One region of the Actinosynnema sp. NPDC049800 genome, then DNA from elsewhere that is predicted to be linked to it. Evidence: predicted binding sites of a transcription regulator. Region 1 holds the regulator's gene; the other holds the start of a gene.
The links. The regulator HspR, encoded in region 1, represses chaperone genes until heat shock. The targets are predictions, from matches to a motif close to ANNTTGAGTNNNNNNNACTCAANNT.
Positions count from the first base shown of each region.

Region 2: a site for HspR is predicted at 6,302-6,326, ahead of lon (endopeptidase La). Genes of this name have one in related genera too.

Region 1 is NZ_JBFAMT010000002.1:392,221-399,474, reverse strand. Features, by position in the region: gene AB0I91_RS04695 (DUF4097 family beta strand repeat-containing protein) at 35-823, shown strand; gene AB0I91_RS04690 (DUF5655 domain-containing protein) at 820-1,383, opposite strand; gene dnaK (molecular chaperone DnaK) at 1,553-3,406, shown strand; gene grpE (nucleotide exchange factor GrpE) at 3,403-4,116, shown strand; gene dnaJ (molecular chaperone DnaJ) at 4,135-5,304, shown strand; gene AB0I91_RS04670 (heat shock protein transcriptional repressor HspR) at 5,301-5,729, shown strand; gene AB0I91_RS04665 (alpha/beta fold hydrolase) at 6,013-6,690, shown strand; gene AB0I91_RS04660 (FAD-binding oxidoreductase) at 6,829-7,254, opposite strand, start outside.
Region 2 is NZ_JBFAMT010000003.1:374,986-382,239, forward strand. Features, by position in the region: gene AB0I91_RS07080 (LysR family substrate-binding domain-containing protein) at 1-311, opposite strand, end outside; partial or broken gene AB0I91_RS07085 (LysR family transcriptional regulator) at 501-686, opposite strand; gene AB0I91_RS07090 (MBL fold metallo-hydrolase) at 716-1,639, shown strand; gene AB0I91_RS07095 (hypothetical protein) at 1,657-2,079, shown strand; gene AB0I91_RS07100 (TetR/AcrR family transcriptional regulator) at 2,087-2,668, opposite strand; gene AB0I91_RS07105 (CatB-related O-acetyltransferase) at 2,744-3,385, shown strand; gene AB0I91_RS07110 (patatin) at 3,463-5,373, shown strand; gene AB0I91_RS07115 (SAM-dependent methyltransferase) at 5,383-6,183, opposite strand; gene lon (endopeptidase La) at 6,337-7,254, shown strand, end outside.

The sequences.
Region 1 (7,254 bases):
TCTCGACATCTTGACGCCTGACGAGGGGGCAGTGGTGGTTAAGCGGATCGCGTTGACGGTCGGTGTGGCGGTGACCGCGGCGCTGGCGCTCACGTCCTGCGTGCGGCTCGTCCACAACACGTTCGACGACACGCACTCGGTGTCCGACCAGGTGACCGAGGTGCGGTTGCAGAACGGCTCGGGCGACGTGACCGTCCGCGGCCAGGACGGCCTGGCCGAGACCCAGGTCCGCCGCCGCGTCGAGTACCCGAAGGGCTCGGACAAGCCCGGCGGCGTCTCCCACCGCGTGGAGGGCTCCACCCTCGTCCTCGACGGCTGCGGCAGCCAGTGCTCGGTGGACTACGAGGTGACCGTCCCCACCAAGAACGTCAAGATCACCGGCCGCAACAGCTCCGGCGACGTCCACCTCGAAGGCGTGGCCAGCGTCGACGTCGAAGTCGGCTCCGGCAGCACCACGGTGCGCGAGGTGGCGGGCCCGGTGCGCGTCGACAACGACTCGGGCGACCTGGCCGCGACCGCCGTCGGCGGTGACTTCACCGGACGGGTCGGCTCCGGCAGCACCAGGCTGGTCGACATGGGCGGCTCGGTGACGATCGACTCCGACTCCGGCGACGTGGACGTGGCCATCGTCGCCGTCAAGTCCGTGCGCGCCGACATGGGCAGCGGCAGCCTGAACGTCACCGTCCCGCAGGGCGCCTACAAGATCGACGTGGACGCCGGCAGCGGCGAGCAGAAGGTCGACGTCAAGGACGACCCGAACGGCTCCGCCGAGCTGCACCTGCGCACCGACAGCGGCGACGTGACGGTGCGGTCCGCCGCCTAGGCGTTCTGCTCGTACGCCGCCACCAGCAGCGCCTCCACCTCGCCGTCCAGCTCGTCGGCCCCGGTCAGCGACACCTTGTGCGTCGCCTGGCCGGGGCCACCGGGCGTCAACCGGTCGCTCTCGGGCGCCGTGGTGAACCGCAGGCCCAGGTCGACCCGCGACGCCAACGCCTGCACGGCCGCGAACTGCCGCCCCCGCACGAACGGCACGTAGGTGGCCCGCCCCTCGGCCCGCACGTCCTCGCCCAGCCCGAGCGCCAGCGTCGCGATCCGGTCGAACAGCGGTCGCAACGCCGCCTTGCGCCCGGCGTACTGCGACTCGACGTGCTCGGTGAACGTGGGCTCGGTCCACCCCGCCCGCCGCGCCGCCGCGTCCGCGATCGTCCACTGCGAGTTCTGCTTCACCCCGTGCACGTCGCGCAGCCACGCCCGGACGGCCTTCCGGTCCACCGGATCGAGCGAGCTCGCCTCGACCAGCTCGACCCATTCGTCCAGCGTGCGGCCGGTGCGCGCGAGCATCGACGCGGTGACGGCGGCCATCATGTCCGCGGGTGACTCCATGCGGACGAGTGTCCCGGATCACCTCGCGCCGGGAACACCGCGACACCGCCGTCCGTTGGACAGGCAGAAAGATTGAGCCGGGTGGACTCAAGTCCGCCGGCGCCGGCTAAACTTGAGTCGGCACCGCTCAACGCGGGGCTCTCACACACGCACTACCAGGAGGAATCCAATGGCGCGAGCGGTCGGCATCGACCTGGGGACGACCAACTCCGTCGTCGCGGTTCTCGAGGGCGGCGAGCCGACGGTGATCGCCAACTCCGAGGGGTCGCGCACCACACCGTCCATCGTGGCCTTCGCCAAGAACGGCGAGGTGCTCACCGGTCAGCCCGCCAAGAACCAGGCGGTGACCAACGTCGACCGGACGATCCGGTCGGTGAAGCGCCACATCGGCACCGACTGGCGGACCGACGACGTCGACGGCAAGAAGTACACGCCGCAGGAGATCAGCGCGCGCGTGCTGATGAAGCTCAAGCGCGACGCCGAGGCCTACCTGGGCGAGGAGATCACCGACGCGGTGATCACCGTCCCCGCCTACTTCGAGGACGCGCAGCGCCAGGCCACCAAGGAGGCCGGCCAGATCGCGGGCCTCAACGTGCTGCGCATCGTCAACGAGCCCACCTCCGCCGCCCTGGCCTACGGCCTCGACAAGGGCGACAAGGAGCAGACCATCCTGGTCTTCGACCTCGGTGGCGGCACGTTCGACGTCTCGCTGCTCGAGCTCGCCGAGGGCGTGGTCGAGGTCAAGGCGACCTCCGGTGACAACCACCTCGGTGGTGACGACTGGGACCAGCGCATCGTGGACTGGCTGGTCGAGCGGTTCAAGCAGACCAACGGCATCGACCTGACCAAGGACAAGATGGCGTTGCAGCGGATCCGCGAGGCCGCCGAGAAGGCGAAGATCGAGCTGTCCAGCTCGAACAACGCCTCCATCAACCTGCCCTACATCACCGTGGACGCGGACAAGAACCCGCTGTTCATGGACGAGACGCTGTCGCGCGCCGAGTTCCAGCGCATCACCAACGACCTGCTGGAGCGCACCCGCGCGCCGTTCAACAACGTGATCAAGGACGCCGGCATCAGCGTCGGCGACATCGACCACGTGGTGCTGGTCGGCGGCTCCACCCGCATGCCCGCGGTGGCCGAGCTGGTCAAGGAGCTGACCGGCGGCCGTGAGCCGAACAAGGGCGTCAACCCGGACGAGGTCGTCGCGGTCGGCGCGGCCCTGCAGGCCGGTGTGCTGAAGGGCGAGGTCAAGGACGTCCTGCTGCTCGACGTCACCCCGCTGTCCCTGGGCATCGAGACCAAGGGCGGCGTGATGACCAAGCTCATCGAGCGCAACACGACGATCCCGACCAAGCGCTCGGAGATCTTCACCACGGCCGACGACAACCAGCCGTCCGTGCAGATCCAGGTGTTCCAGGGCGAGCGCGAGTTCGCCCGCGACAACAAGAAGCTCGGCATGTTCGAGCTGACCGGCCTGCCGCCCGCGCCCCGCGGCGTCCCGCAGATCGAGGTCACCTTCGACATCGACGCGAACGGCATCGTGCACGTGTCCGCGAAGGACATGGGCACGGGCAAGGAGCAGCGGATGACGATCACCGGCGGCTCCGCGCTGCCGAAGGACGACATCGAGCAGATGATCAAGGACGCCGAGGCGCACGCGGAGGAGGACAAGCGCCGCCGCGACGAGGCCGAGGTCCGCAACCAGGCCGAGACACTCGTCTACCAGACGGAGAAGGTCCTCAAGGAGAACGAGGACAAGCTCCCGGCCGAGGTCAAGGAGAAGGTCACCGCGGCCCTCGCCGAGACCACCGAGGCGCTCAAGGGCGAGGACATCGCCAAGGTCCGCGCCGCCGTGGAGAAGCTCGCCACGGAGTCCCAGGCCATCGGCCAGTCCCTGTACGCCAACTCCGCACCCACGGCCGACGCCGCGGGCGCCACCGGAGGCGCCGCCGCCGGTGACGCGCCGAAGGCCGACGACGTGGTGGACGCGGAGATCGTCGACGAGGACGAGAAGAAGTGACCCAGCCCGAGGAACAGCCCCACGTGGTGGTGCGCGACCGCAGGCGCATCGACCCGGAGACGGGTCAGGTGCGGGAGAACCCGGCGGACGAGAACGCGCGCGCCGACGCCCCGGCCGAGCCGGAGGCCGGTACGACCGGCGCGCCCGAGACCGGTTCGGAGGGCGGCGGCAAGCACGCCGCGCCCGAGCCGGAGGCCGAAGCGGCCGTGGCCGACGACCCGTCCGTCGAGCTGAAGGCCCAGCTCGACGAGCGGACCGCCGACCTGCAGCGGTTGACCGCGGAGTACGCCAACTACCGCAAGCGCGTCGAGCGCGACCGGGAACTGGTGATCACCACGGCCAAGGCGCAGGTGGCCGGCGAGCTGCTCGGCGTGCTCGACGACATCGAGCGGGCCGGCACGCACGGCGACCTCACCGGCGCGTTCAAGGCCGTGGCCGACAAGCTGGTCGGCGCGCTGCACGGCACCGGCCTGGAGCCGTTCGGGCACGAGGGCGAGGAGTTCGACCCGTCCGTCCACGAGGCCGTCCAGCACGGCACCTCGCCGGACGTCAGCGGGCCGACCGTCACCGCCGTGCTGCGCCGCGGCTACCGGTTCGGCGAGCGCGTGCTGCGGCCCGCGCTGGTCGCCGTGACCGACCACGAGCCGGCCGCCGAGCAGCCGGTCGTCGAAGAGGCCGTCGAGAAGCCGGTCGAAGAGCAGCAGGACTGAGAAGGGGGGCGGCGTCCGTTGAGCGCTCGCGACTGGATCGAGAAGGACTTCTACCGCGAGCTGGGCGTCACCTCCGACGCCTCGGCCGACGAGATCAAGAAGGCGTACCGGAAGTTGGCGCGGGAGCTGCACCCCGACGCCAACCCCGGTGACGCCAAGGCCGAGACGCGGTTCAAGGCGGTGTCCGAGGCGTACGGCGTGCTGTCGGACACCGCGAAGCGCAAGCAGTACGACGAGGCCCGCCGCCTCTTCTCCGGAGGCGGCGGGTTCCCCGGCGGGTTCGGCACCGGCGGCGGGTTCGACGTCGGCGACCTGTTCGGCCGCCAGGGCGCGCAGCAGGCCGGCGGCATGGGCGGGCTCGGCGACCTGCTCGGCGGCCTGTTCAACCGCCGGGGCGGCACGTCCGCGTCGGCCACCAGGCCGAGGCGCGGCGAGGACGTCGAGACCGACGTCCGGATCGACTTCACCGAGGCCGTCAAGGGCGCGACCGTGCCCATGCGGCTGTCCAGCCCGGCGACCTGCGGCACGTGCGCGGGTTCCGGCGCGCGTCCCGGCACGTCCCCGCGGACGTGCACGAACTGCGGCGGCGCCGGGTTGGTCACCCGCAGCCAGGGCGCGTTCGCGTTCTCCGAGCCGTGCGCCGACTGCCGGGGCACTGGGCGGATCGTGGACGACCCGTGCCCGGAGTGCGCGGGCGACGGCGTGAGCACCAAGACCCGCACGTTGACCATCCGCATCCCGGCGGGCGTCGACGACGGCCAGCGGATCAGGCTGGCCGGGCAGGGTGAGCCGGGGCGCAACAACGGGCCCGCCGGCGACCTGTTCGTGCTCGTGCACGTCAACCCGCACCCCATCTTCGGCCGGTCGGGCAACGACCTGACCGTGACCGTTCCGGTGACCTTCCCCGAGCTGGCGCTCGGCACCACGTTGACCGTGCCGACGCTCGAGGGCAAGGTGACGTTGAAGGTTCCCGCCGGCACGGCCAGCGGTCGGGTGCTGCGGGCCAAGGGCAAGGGCATCGCCAAGCGCGACGGCCAGGTCGGCGACCTGCTCATCACGTTGAACGTCGCGGTGCCGAACAACATGGACGCCGCAGCCCGGGAGGCGTTGGAGAACTACGCGTCGGCGACGGCGAAGCACGACCCGCGCGCGGAGCTCAACGCCCTGTTGGAGAAGAGGTCGGTGTGAGCTTCCCGTTCCCGCCCGGCACCGACGAGGACACCCCGTTCTTCGTCATCTCCGTGGCGGCCCAGCTGTCGGGTCTGCACGCGCAGACCCTGCGTGCGTACGACCGGCTCGGCCTGGTGTCGCCGGGCCGCACGTCCGGCGGCGGGCGCCGGTACTCGATGCGCGACATCGTGCTGCTGCGCGAGGTGCAACGCCTCTCGCAGGAGGAGGGCGTCAACCTCGCGGGCGTCAAGCGGATCATCGAGCTGGAGAACGAGGTCGGCGCGCTGCGCGCGAGGGTGCAGGAGCTGACCGAACAACTGGCCTCCGCCATGGCCGCGGCCGAGCACGCCGCCGCGTCGGTGCACGCGTCGTACCGCCGTGACCTGGTGCCGGTGCGGCACGAGACGGCACTGGTCGTCTGGAAGCCGAACTCGAAGCGCTGAGCCGCCTGATGTGTCGCCCAATAGGGTGATCATCTCGGGAAAGTGTACGGAAACACTGTTCCCGTACCTCGGTTAAGCATGAGGAACCCCGCGACGCCGACCCCCACCGCCCTGAACCCCCACGCCCCCGACGCCGGAATCCCCCGATGACGGCGGCCCGCGACGACCGGCCCGGCCCTGCTGCCCAACCAACCGGCCACCGCCCTACCGCCCTACCGACCTGCCGCCGCCCAACCAACCTGGCAGCCGACCGAACCGGGCGACCCGCGCCAGACTGGACCCCGTGGACTACGTCTTCGTGCACGGCACCACCCAGTCGCCCGCGGCCTGGCGCCCGGTGGAGGACCTGCTCCGCCAACGCGGCCACCGCACCGTGGCCGTGGACCTGCCGACCGACCAGCCGCAACTGCGCGCCGTCGACTACGCCGCGATCGCCCGCGCCCAGGCGGGCGACGCGCTGGCCCCGGTCCTGGTGGGGCACTCCGGCGCCGGCCTGCTGATGCCCGCCATCGCACGAGCCCTCGGCGCGTCCCACCTGGCCTGGATCGCCGCGATGATCCCCGGCCCCGTGTCGCTGGCGGACGAACTGGCCGTCGACACGGGCGAGATGTTCAACCCGGAGTGGCGCTCCCTCACCGAACCGCCCACCGCGGACCCCGTGGTGGCCTCGTACTTCCTGTTCCACGACTGCGACCTGGCCGGTGTGCGCGCCGGGCTGCGCACCTTGCGCCTGTTCTACCCCGCCGCGACGTACCGCGAGGTGCACGAGGTGCCTGACCTGCCGTCGACCTACGTCCTGCCGCGTGACGACCGCACGCTGCGGGCGTCGTGGATGCGCCGCGCCGCGCGCGAACGGCTCGGGGTCGAGGCGATCGAGGTCGACGGCGGACACTGCCCGCAGACCAGTCGGCCGGGCACGCTGGCGGCCGTGCTGGGCGCGGCGTGGCCGGCGCGGCCGTGACCAGCACGGCGTGACCAGGGCACCGTGGCCGTGACCAGCACGGCGTGGCCCGAGCGGCTGTGACCGGCCGGATCGCGTTGGGCAGCCGAAAGTCCCGCACGGCCCGGTGGTAAACGTGAAAAAGTTTCAGGTAGCGGTTCAGTCCAGTGTGAACGGGTCGTACTTGATCCGGTCGAGTGGAGTGCCGGCGACCAGCATCCGCGACACGGTGGCCCGGATCATGGACGGCGAGCCGCACACCAGCACGTCCCGCTCCTCCCACGCCCCGTAACGGGTGACTACGTCGGCGAGCGTGCCCTGCTCCACGCCACGCGCGCCCGGGTCGGACTCCAGCACCGGCACGACGGTCAACCAAGGGTTGGTCATCGCGAACCGCTGGAGGTTGTCAAGGTCGTACAAGTCCTCGCGGGTCCGCCCGCCCATGAACAGGTGCACGCGCGGGTTCTCGCCCCACTGCGCCATCTCGTCGATGATCGCGTGCATCGGCGCGACCCCGGTCCCGCCGGCGACCATCAGCACGTCCCGCCCGGACTTCCGGTCCACGCCGAGCCGGCCCATCGGCGG
Region 2 (7,254 bases), on a different contig from region 1:
CACGTGGTCAGCACCTCGTCGTGCAGGGCGGGTGCGGTGGTGCGGGGGAAGAGGACGAGGGCCAGGCCGTTCAGGTCGGCCAAGCGGACGTCCGGGGCGGTGGCCAGGGGGTGGTCGCGGGGCAGCAGGACGCCCAGCGGGCTGGTCAGGACCGGGCCGAGGCTCAGCCAGGAGACGTCGAACGGGAAGCGCAGGACGCCGACGTCCAGGCTCCGGTCGGCCAGGGCGCGGAGTTGTTCGGCGGTGCCGATCTCGCGGAGTTTCAGGTCGACGGGGCTGCGGTGGCGGAAGGCCGGGAGGAGTGCGGCCACGGCTCGTCCGCCCAGGTCCGGTGGGACGCCCGCGCGCAGTGAGCCGGCCTCGCCATGGCGGAAACGTTCGGCGAGCGCGCGGAGTCGGTCTTCGCCTGCGAGGAGGCCTCGGGCCTCGGTGAGGATCTGGCGGCCCGCATCGGTGAGGGCGACGTGCCGGGCGTCGCGGTCGAGGAGGCGGACGCCGAGTTCGCGTTCCAGGCGTTGGATGCTCTGCGACAGCGGCGGCTGGGACATGTGCAGGCGGGCCGCGGCTCGGCCGAAGTGCAGTTCCTCGGCCACGGCGAGGAAGTGCCGCAGGTGCCGGAGGAGGTCCACGAGCAGGGATGATAGCTGTTCGGATATCGCAGGCGTGGTGATATCGGACTTGGACACGTGCGGCTGGGCGCTGGTGTTGTTGTGGCATGTGCGTGAACAGGCGGCAGGTGTTGATCGGTTCGGCGGCGGTCGCGGTGGCGGGTGCGGGGTTGCCGGGGGTGGCGTTCGCGGCGGGGCGCAGCGGGGTGGGCTTGCGCTGGTTGGGCGTCGCCGGGTGGGAGTTGCTGTTCGACGGCCGGCGGGTGCTGATCGACCCGTACCTGAGCCGGTTGCCGGTGTTCGACCGGGACGGCGAGTTCATCCCCGACCACCCGTTGGCGGTGCGGAAGGAGTTGGTCGACCGGCACCTCGGTGAGCGGCCGGAGCTGGTGCTGGCCACGCACGGGCACTACGACCACTTGTTGGAGATCCCGTACGTGGTGGAGAAGCACGGTTCGCGGGTGATCGGCACCGAGACGCACCGGCACCTGTTGACGGCGCAGGGCGTGCCGGGTGACGACGTGGTCGTGGCGTCCGGTGGGGAGTACCTGGACTTCCACGGCTTCACCGTCCAGGTGTTCCGGAGCCTGCACAGCCAGTTCGGCTCGTACGGGTACTTCGCGCCGGGCAGCCTGACCGCGCCGCCGGAGGCGCCCACGACGATCAGCGACCTCGTGGAAGGCGGCTCGCTGGCGTACCTGATCACCGTGGGCGGGTTCTCGGTGCTGTTCCTGTCGGGCACGGCGAACTACGTCGAGCGGGAGATCGCGGGGCTGCGGCCGGACGTCCTCGTGCTGGGCATGAGCGGCCACGCGAACGTGCACGACTACACCGCGCGGGCGCTGCGGGCGACCCGGCCCAAGTTGCTCGTCCCGAGCCACCACGACGACATGGTGACCCAGTTGGACGATCCCGCCCTGCCGCCGCGCGGCAACCCCGCGGCGGCGGCGGAGTTGGCGGAGACGGCGCGGCGGATCGGCCTCGCGGCCCGGGTGCTGGACCCGGAAATCCTGCGCTGGTACGAGCTGTAGCGGCGTACGGTTCGCCCGTGGAGGCGAGTTGTGGACTGCACGGCGCCGGCATCGATCCCCGGCGCCTGGTCGGTCGGCGGTTGGCGCGGGTGGTCGCGGCTTGGCACCACTACGGCTCGGAGGTGCCGACCGACCCGTTGGACGTGTGGCTGGTGGACGACGAGGACGGGTGCACGCACGTCACGACCGGTTCGGACTGGTGCCTGATCGTGGAGGAGTCACCGCCCCACGAGGGCTATGACATGCAGGAGTACGGGCGGGTCGAGGTCGGGCCGATCGGCGGTGAGACGCCGTTCGCCCGTCACCTCGGGCAAGAGGTGCTCGCGGTCGCCCAGGAGCACGAACCGCGCACCGGGCGGATGGCGCTCGACCTCGCGTTCCCGTCGGGCCGCGTGCGGTGCCGGAGTCGGGAGGGCGATCTCCGGTTGTCCGGCGCTTGATCCCGGTTCAGAGCAGGCCGGCTCGGGCGGCGGCCAGGGCGGCTCGGGCGGAGCGCTCGGCGGTGGGGCGGTCGACCGGCTCGCCGGTGACGAAGATCCGGTGGTACAGCGGGGCGCAGGTGAGGCGGACGAGTTCGACCGGGTCGGCCTGCGGTGGGAGTTCGCCGCGTTCGACGGCGCGGGTGACGACCTTGGCCGCTTCGGCTTGGCGGGCGGCGTAGAAGCGGCGCTTCGCGTCCTGGGCGCGGGTGGACTGCTGTGCGGCGATGACGATCGCGATCGGGACGAGCCGGCGTTCCGGGTCGGCGAAGGTGTCCGCGATCTCGGTGGCGACGGCGATCAGGTCGCCCTCCAGCGTGCCGGTGTCGGGCACCGGCCACTCGGACTCGCGGGTGTGGTCGAGGGCGTCGGCGATGAGCACGTCGACCGTCCCCCACCGGCGGTAGACGGTGGTCTTGTGCACGCCCGCGCGTTCGGCGACGTTCTCCACCGTCATGCCGGCGTAGCCGTGCCGGGTCAGCTCGGCGTACACGGCTTCCAGGACGGCTTCGCGGACGCGTGCCGAGCGTCCACCCGGTCGTGAGGTCAACTGCAACTCCAGTTGCGTTAGTGGGCGAGTTGTGCCACTCTAACGCAACACGAGTCGCGTTAGGAGCCCTCCACTTTGATCCCAGACCCCACCGTCCTGCACCCGCTGCCGCACGCGGACCGCGTCGTCCAGCTCAAGCCGTTGGTGACGTCGCCGACGATCGAGGTCGGCGAGTACACGTACTACGACGACCCGGAGCACGCGCTGGAGTTCGAGACCCGCAACGTGCTCTACGGGTACGGCGCCGAGAAGCTGGTCATCGGCAGGTTCTGCGCGCTGGCCACCGGCACCAGGTTCATCATGGCCGGCGCGAACCACCTCAACATCGGCGTGTCGACGTTCCCGTTCACGATCTTCGGTGGCACGTGGGCCGAGCAGACGATGGACCTGATGACCGGCATGCAGACGCGGGGCGACACGGTGGTCGGCAACGACGTCTGGTTCGGCTACAACGCGCTCGTGATGCCGGGCGTGACGATCGGGGACGGCGCGATCATCGCGACCGGCGCCGTGGTGACGTCGGACGTGCCGCCGTACACGGTGGTGGGCGGCAACCCGGCCAAGCCGGTGAAGCGGCGCTACGCCGAGGAGGACGTGGCCCGGCTGCTGCGCGCCAAGTGGTGGGACTGGCCGATCGAGCTGGTGACCGAGCACGTCCGCACGATCATGTCCGGCACGCCGGCCGAGATCGAGCAGATCGCGCGATCCCAGCTGTGAACGCGCGAGTGAACAACCGATTGGTCTAGCGCCACACCGGCCGGCGGCACGAGACCATGGAGGCCGGGAGGTTCGCCATGGCCGAGGACTTCAACCGGTACTGCGACCTGACCATGCGGGGTGGGGCGGCCAGTGGCGTCGTCTACCCGTTGGCCGTCGTGGAGTTGGCCGGGCACTACCGGTTCCGGTCGTTGGGCGGTGCGTCGGCCGGTGCGATCGGGGCCGCCTTCACCGCCGCCGCGGAGAAGGGCCGGGACCGGGACGGGTTCCGCAAGCTCGGGGAGGTCGTCGACTGGTTCGCCGCGCCCGGCTGGCGGCTGGCCCAGCTCTTCCAGCCCAGCGAGCACACCCGCAAGCTGTACCGGATCGTGGCGGCCTCCATGCAGCGCCGCGACTCCACCGGGCGCAGCCCGCTCACGTGCCTCCTGCTGGCCCTGATCAGCGCGATCGGCTGGCGGGCACGGGCCTTCCTCGCCTTGGCGCTGGGGCTGTGGCTCATCGGTCCGACCCTGTGGTTCCACTCGATCGACTGGGGCGCCACGCCGACGTGGGCGCTGATCGGCCTCACCGTCGCGGCCCTCGTCGCCGTGCCCGGCATCGTGCTGAGAGTCCTGCCGAACGGCCGGGACGCGTGGTTGCGCCGCGTCGGCACCGCGCTGCTCCTGGTCGTCCCGCTGATCCCGGTCGCCCTGAGCACGCGCTGGACGGCCCCGAGCCTGGCGAGCGCCGCCACCGCCGCCGTGTGGTGGCTGGTGCTCGGGTTCGCGTTCGTCAGCGCGGTCGCCCTCACCTACGGCCTGGGCGCCAAGCGGTTCCTCGACCGGATGGCGACCACCATCCACTTCGGACTCATCCCGGGCACCGGCGCGTTCCGGCCGAACTTCTGGGACCGCCGGTGCGGCGTGCCCGCGTCGACCGGCGTGCCCCCGCTGAGCGACTGGATCGCCGACGTGCTGGACGACCTGTCCGGGACGACGGACCTGACGTTCGACGACCTGACCACCAACCTGGTCCTGATGACCACGGACCTGTCCGAGGGCCGCCCCTACCGCCTGCCGTTCACCGAACCGTCGGCCGCGTGGCTGTTCTGCCCGACGTGCCTGGGGACCGTCCTTCCGCCGCGGACCGTCGACAAGCTCGGCCACGACGCCTCGCGGCACCACTGCCCGCTGCACCCCGCCGAGACCCTGCACGTGCTGCCGAAGAACCTGCCGGTCGCGCTGGCCGTCCGGATGAGCATGCCGCTGCCCGGCCTGATCGCCGCGGTGCCGCTGGTGCGCGCCGAGCCGGAACCCCGCGTCCACTGGTTCTCCGACGGCGGCATCACCAGCAACTTCCCGATCCACTTCTTCGACAACCTGCTGCCGCGCTGGCCGACGTTCGGCCTGAGCCTGCAGTCCTACCCGCCCGGCGACGACCGGGACGTCTGGCTGCCCGAGCAGGACGCGTCCACCGGCGGCACGCCGTGGCGCGGCATCGGGCTGGTGCAGCACTTCGCGTCGGCGATCCTCAACACCATGCTCGACTGGCGCGACACGATGCAGTCCGCCCTGCCGGGCTACCGGGGACGGATCGCGCACGTCCGCGTCGGAGCCCTGGAAGGCGGCACGAACCTCTTCATGCGCCCGGAGACGATCCGCGCCCTGGCCGAACGCGGCGCCGAGGCCGGGCGGCTGCTGCGCACCCGGTTCACCGAGGACGACTCGACCAAGACCGACCGCTACCGCTGGATCCGCATGCGCCTGGCCATGCGCGAGTACCAGCAGCTGGCCGACCAGTCCGGCGACCGCGCCGCCCTCTACCGCGACCTCACCGCCCGCTACCGGATCCCCGAGGACCTGCACGCCTGGTTCACCACGCCACCCGACACCGACCCGAACGCGCGCGAGATCGGACTCACCCTCGACGCGCTGGGCGCGGTGCCCGCGGGCCCGTTCGACGGCGAGCCGCCGATCGACCCGGACCTCCGCCTCACCCCGCCCGAGTGACGGACGCCGTCAGACCTTCTTCCCGACCCCCGCGTACGCGTTGATGTAGGCGTCGTCCGAATCCGGCCACCACTCGCTCAACGGCACCACGCCGGGCTCCACGACCTCCAGCCCGTCGAAGAAGGTGGCGACCTCCGCACCGGTCCGCAGCACCAGCGGGCTGTCCGTGCGGCGGTAGATGGCGTTGACCTGCTCGCCGCTCTCCCGCCCCTCCTGCGACACGCCGTCCCAGCTCGCGTGCGAGATTGCCACGAAGCTGCCCGGCGCCAGCACGTCCCGGTACCGGGCGATGGCCGCGGCCGGCTCGTCCTCGTCCGGCACGAAGTGCAGCACGGCGACCATCAGCAGCCCGATCGGCCGGTCGAAGTCGAGCACCGACCGCACCTCGTCGTTCTCCAGCACGGAGTCCGGGTCGCGCAGGTCCGCCTGGATCGCGCTGGCCAGCGGGTTGTCCGCCAGCAACGCCGTGCTGTGCGCCACGGCCACCGGCTCGACGTCCGCGTACACCACCCGTGCCGCCGGGTTGGTCTGCTGGGCGATCTCGTGCACGTTGCCGACCGTCGGGATGCCCGACCCCAGGTCGAGGAACTGGTCGATGCCCTGCGACAGCAGGTACCGCACCGCCCGCCGCAGGAACGACCGGTTGGCCCGGGCCGCGCCGGACATGCCGGGGAAGATCTGCTCGACCGACTTCGCCGCCTCGCGGTCCACCGCGAAGTTGTGCGACCCGCCCAGGAAGTAGTCGTACATCCGGGCCGCGCTCGGCCGGTCCAGGTCCACCGAAGACGGAACCCAGCTCGCCTGCTCCATGCGCACATCTCCTCGTCAGCCGACCGCGTGATCGTCGCGGCGCCATCCACGGGGCACAACCCCCGAATGGACGCTCGCTCTGGGCGAACACCTACCGGAAACAAACCCACGCTCATCTTGGTTGAGCCAGTCAGACTCAACTTTGGAGGGATCATGGGCGAGACGTTGGCGCTGCCGGTGCTGCCGCTGGACGACGTGGTCGTGCTGCCGGGCATGGTCGTGCCGATCCGCCTCAGCGGCTCGGACGCCACCGCCGAGGCCCGCGCCGCGATCGAGGCCGCGACGGCGACGGGCGGTCAGTCGAAGGTCCTGCTGGTGCCCCGGCTGGACGGCAAGTACGCCAAGGTGGGCACGCTGGCCCTGATCGAGCAGGTCGGCAGGCTCTCCGGCGGCGAGCGCGCGGCCGTCGTGCGCGGCACCGAGCGGGTGCGCATCGGCACCGGCACCACCGGCCCCGGCGCGGCGCTGTGGGTCGAGGCGACCATCGCGGACGAATCACCGGTCGACGACCACACCCGCGAACTGGCCCGCGAGTACCGGGGGCTGGTCACCACGATCCTCCAGCAGCGCGGCGCGTGGCAGGTGGTCGACTCGGTGCAGCAGGTGGACGACCCGTCCGCCCTCGCCGACCTCGCCGGCTACGCCTCGTACCTCAGCGACGAGCAGAAGGTCTGGCTGCTGGAGACCAGCGACGTCACCGAGCGGCTCGAGAAGCTGCTGGAGTGGGGCCGCGAGTACCTGACCGAACTCGACGTCGCCGAGACCATCCGCAAGGACGTCAAGGAAGGCGTCGAGAAGCAGCAGCGCGAGTTCCTGCTGCGCCAACAGCTGGCCGCGATCCGCAAGGAACTGGCCGAGCTCGACGGCAAGCCCGCCACCGAGGAGCAGGACTACCGAGCCCGCGTCGAAGGCGCCGACCTGCCGGAGAAAGTCCGCGAGGCCGCCCTGGCCGAGGTCGACAAGCTCGAACGGACCTCCGAGCAGTCACCCGAGGTCGGCTGGATCCGCACCTGGCTCGACACCGTCCTCGACCTGCCGTGGAACGAACGCACCGAGGACGCCTACGACATC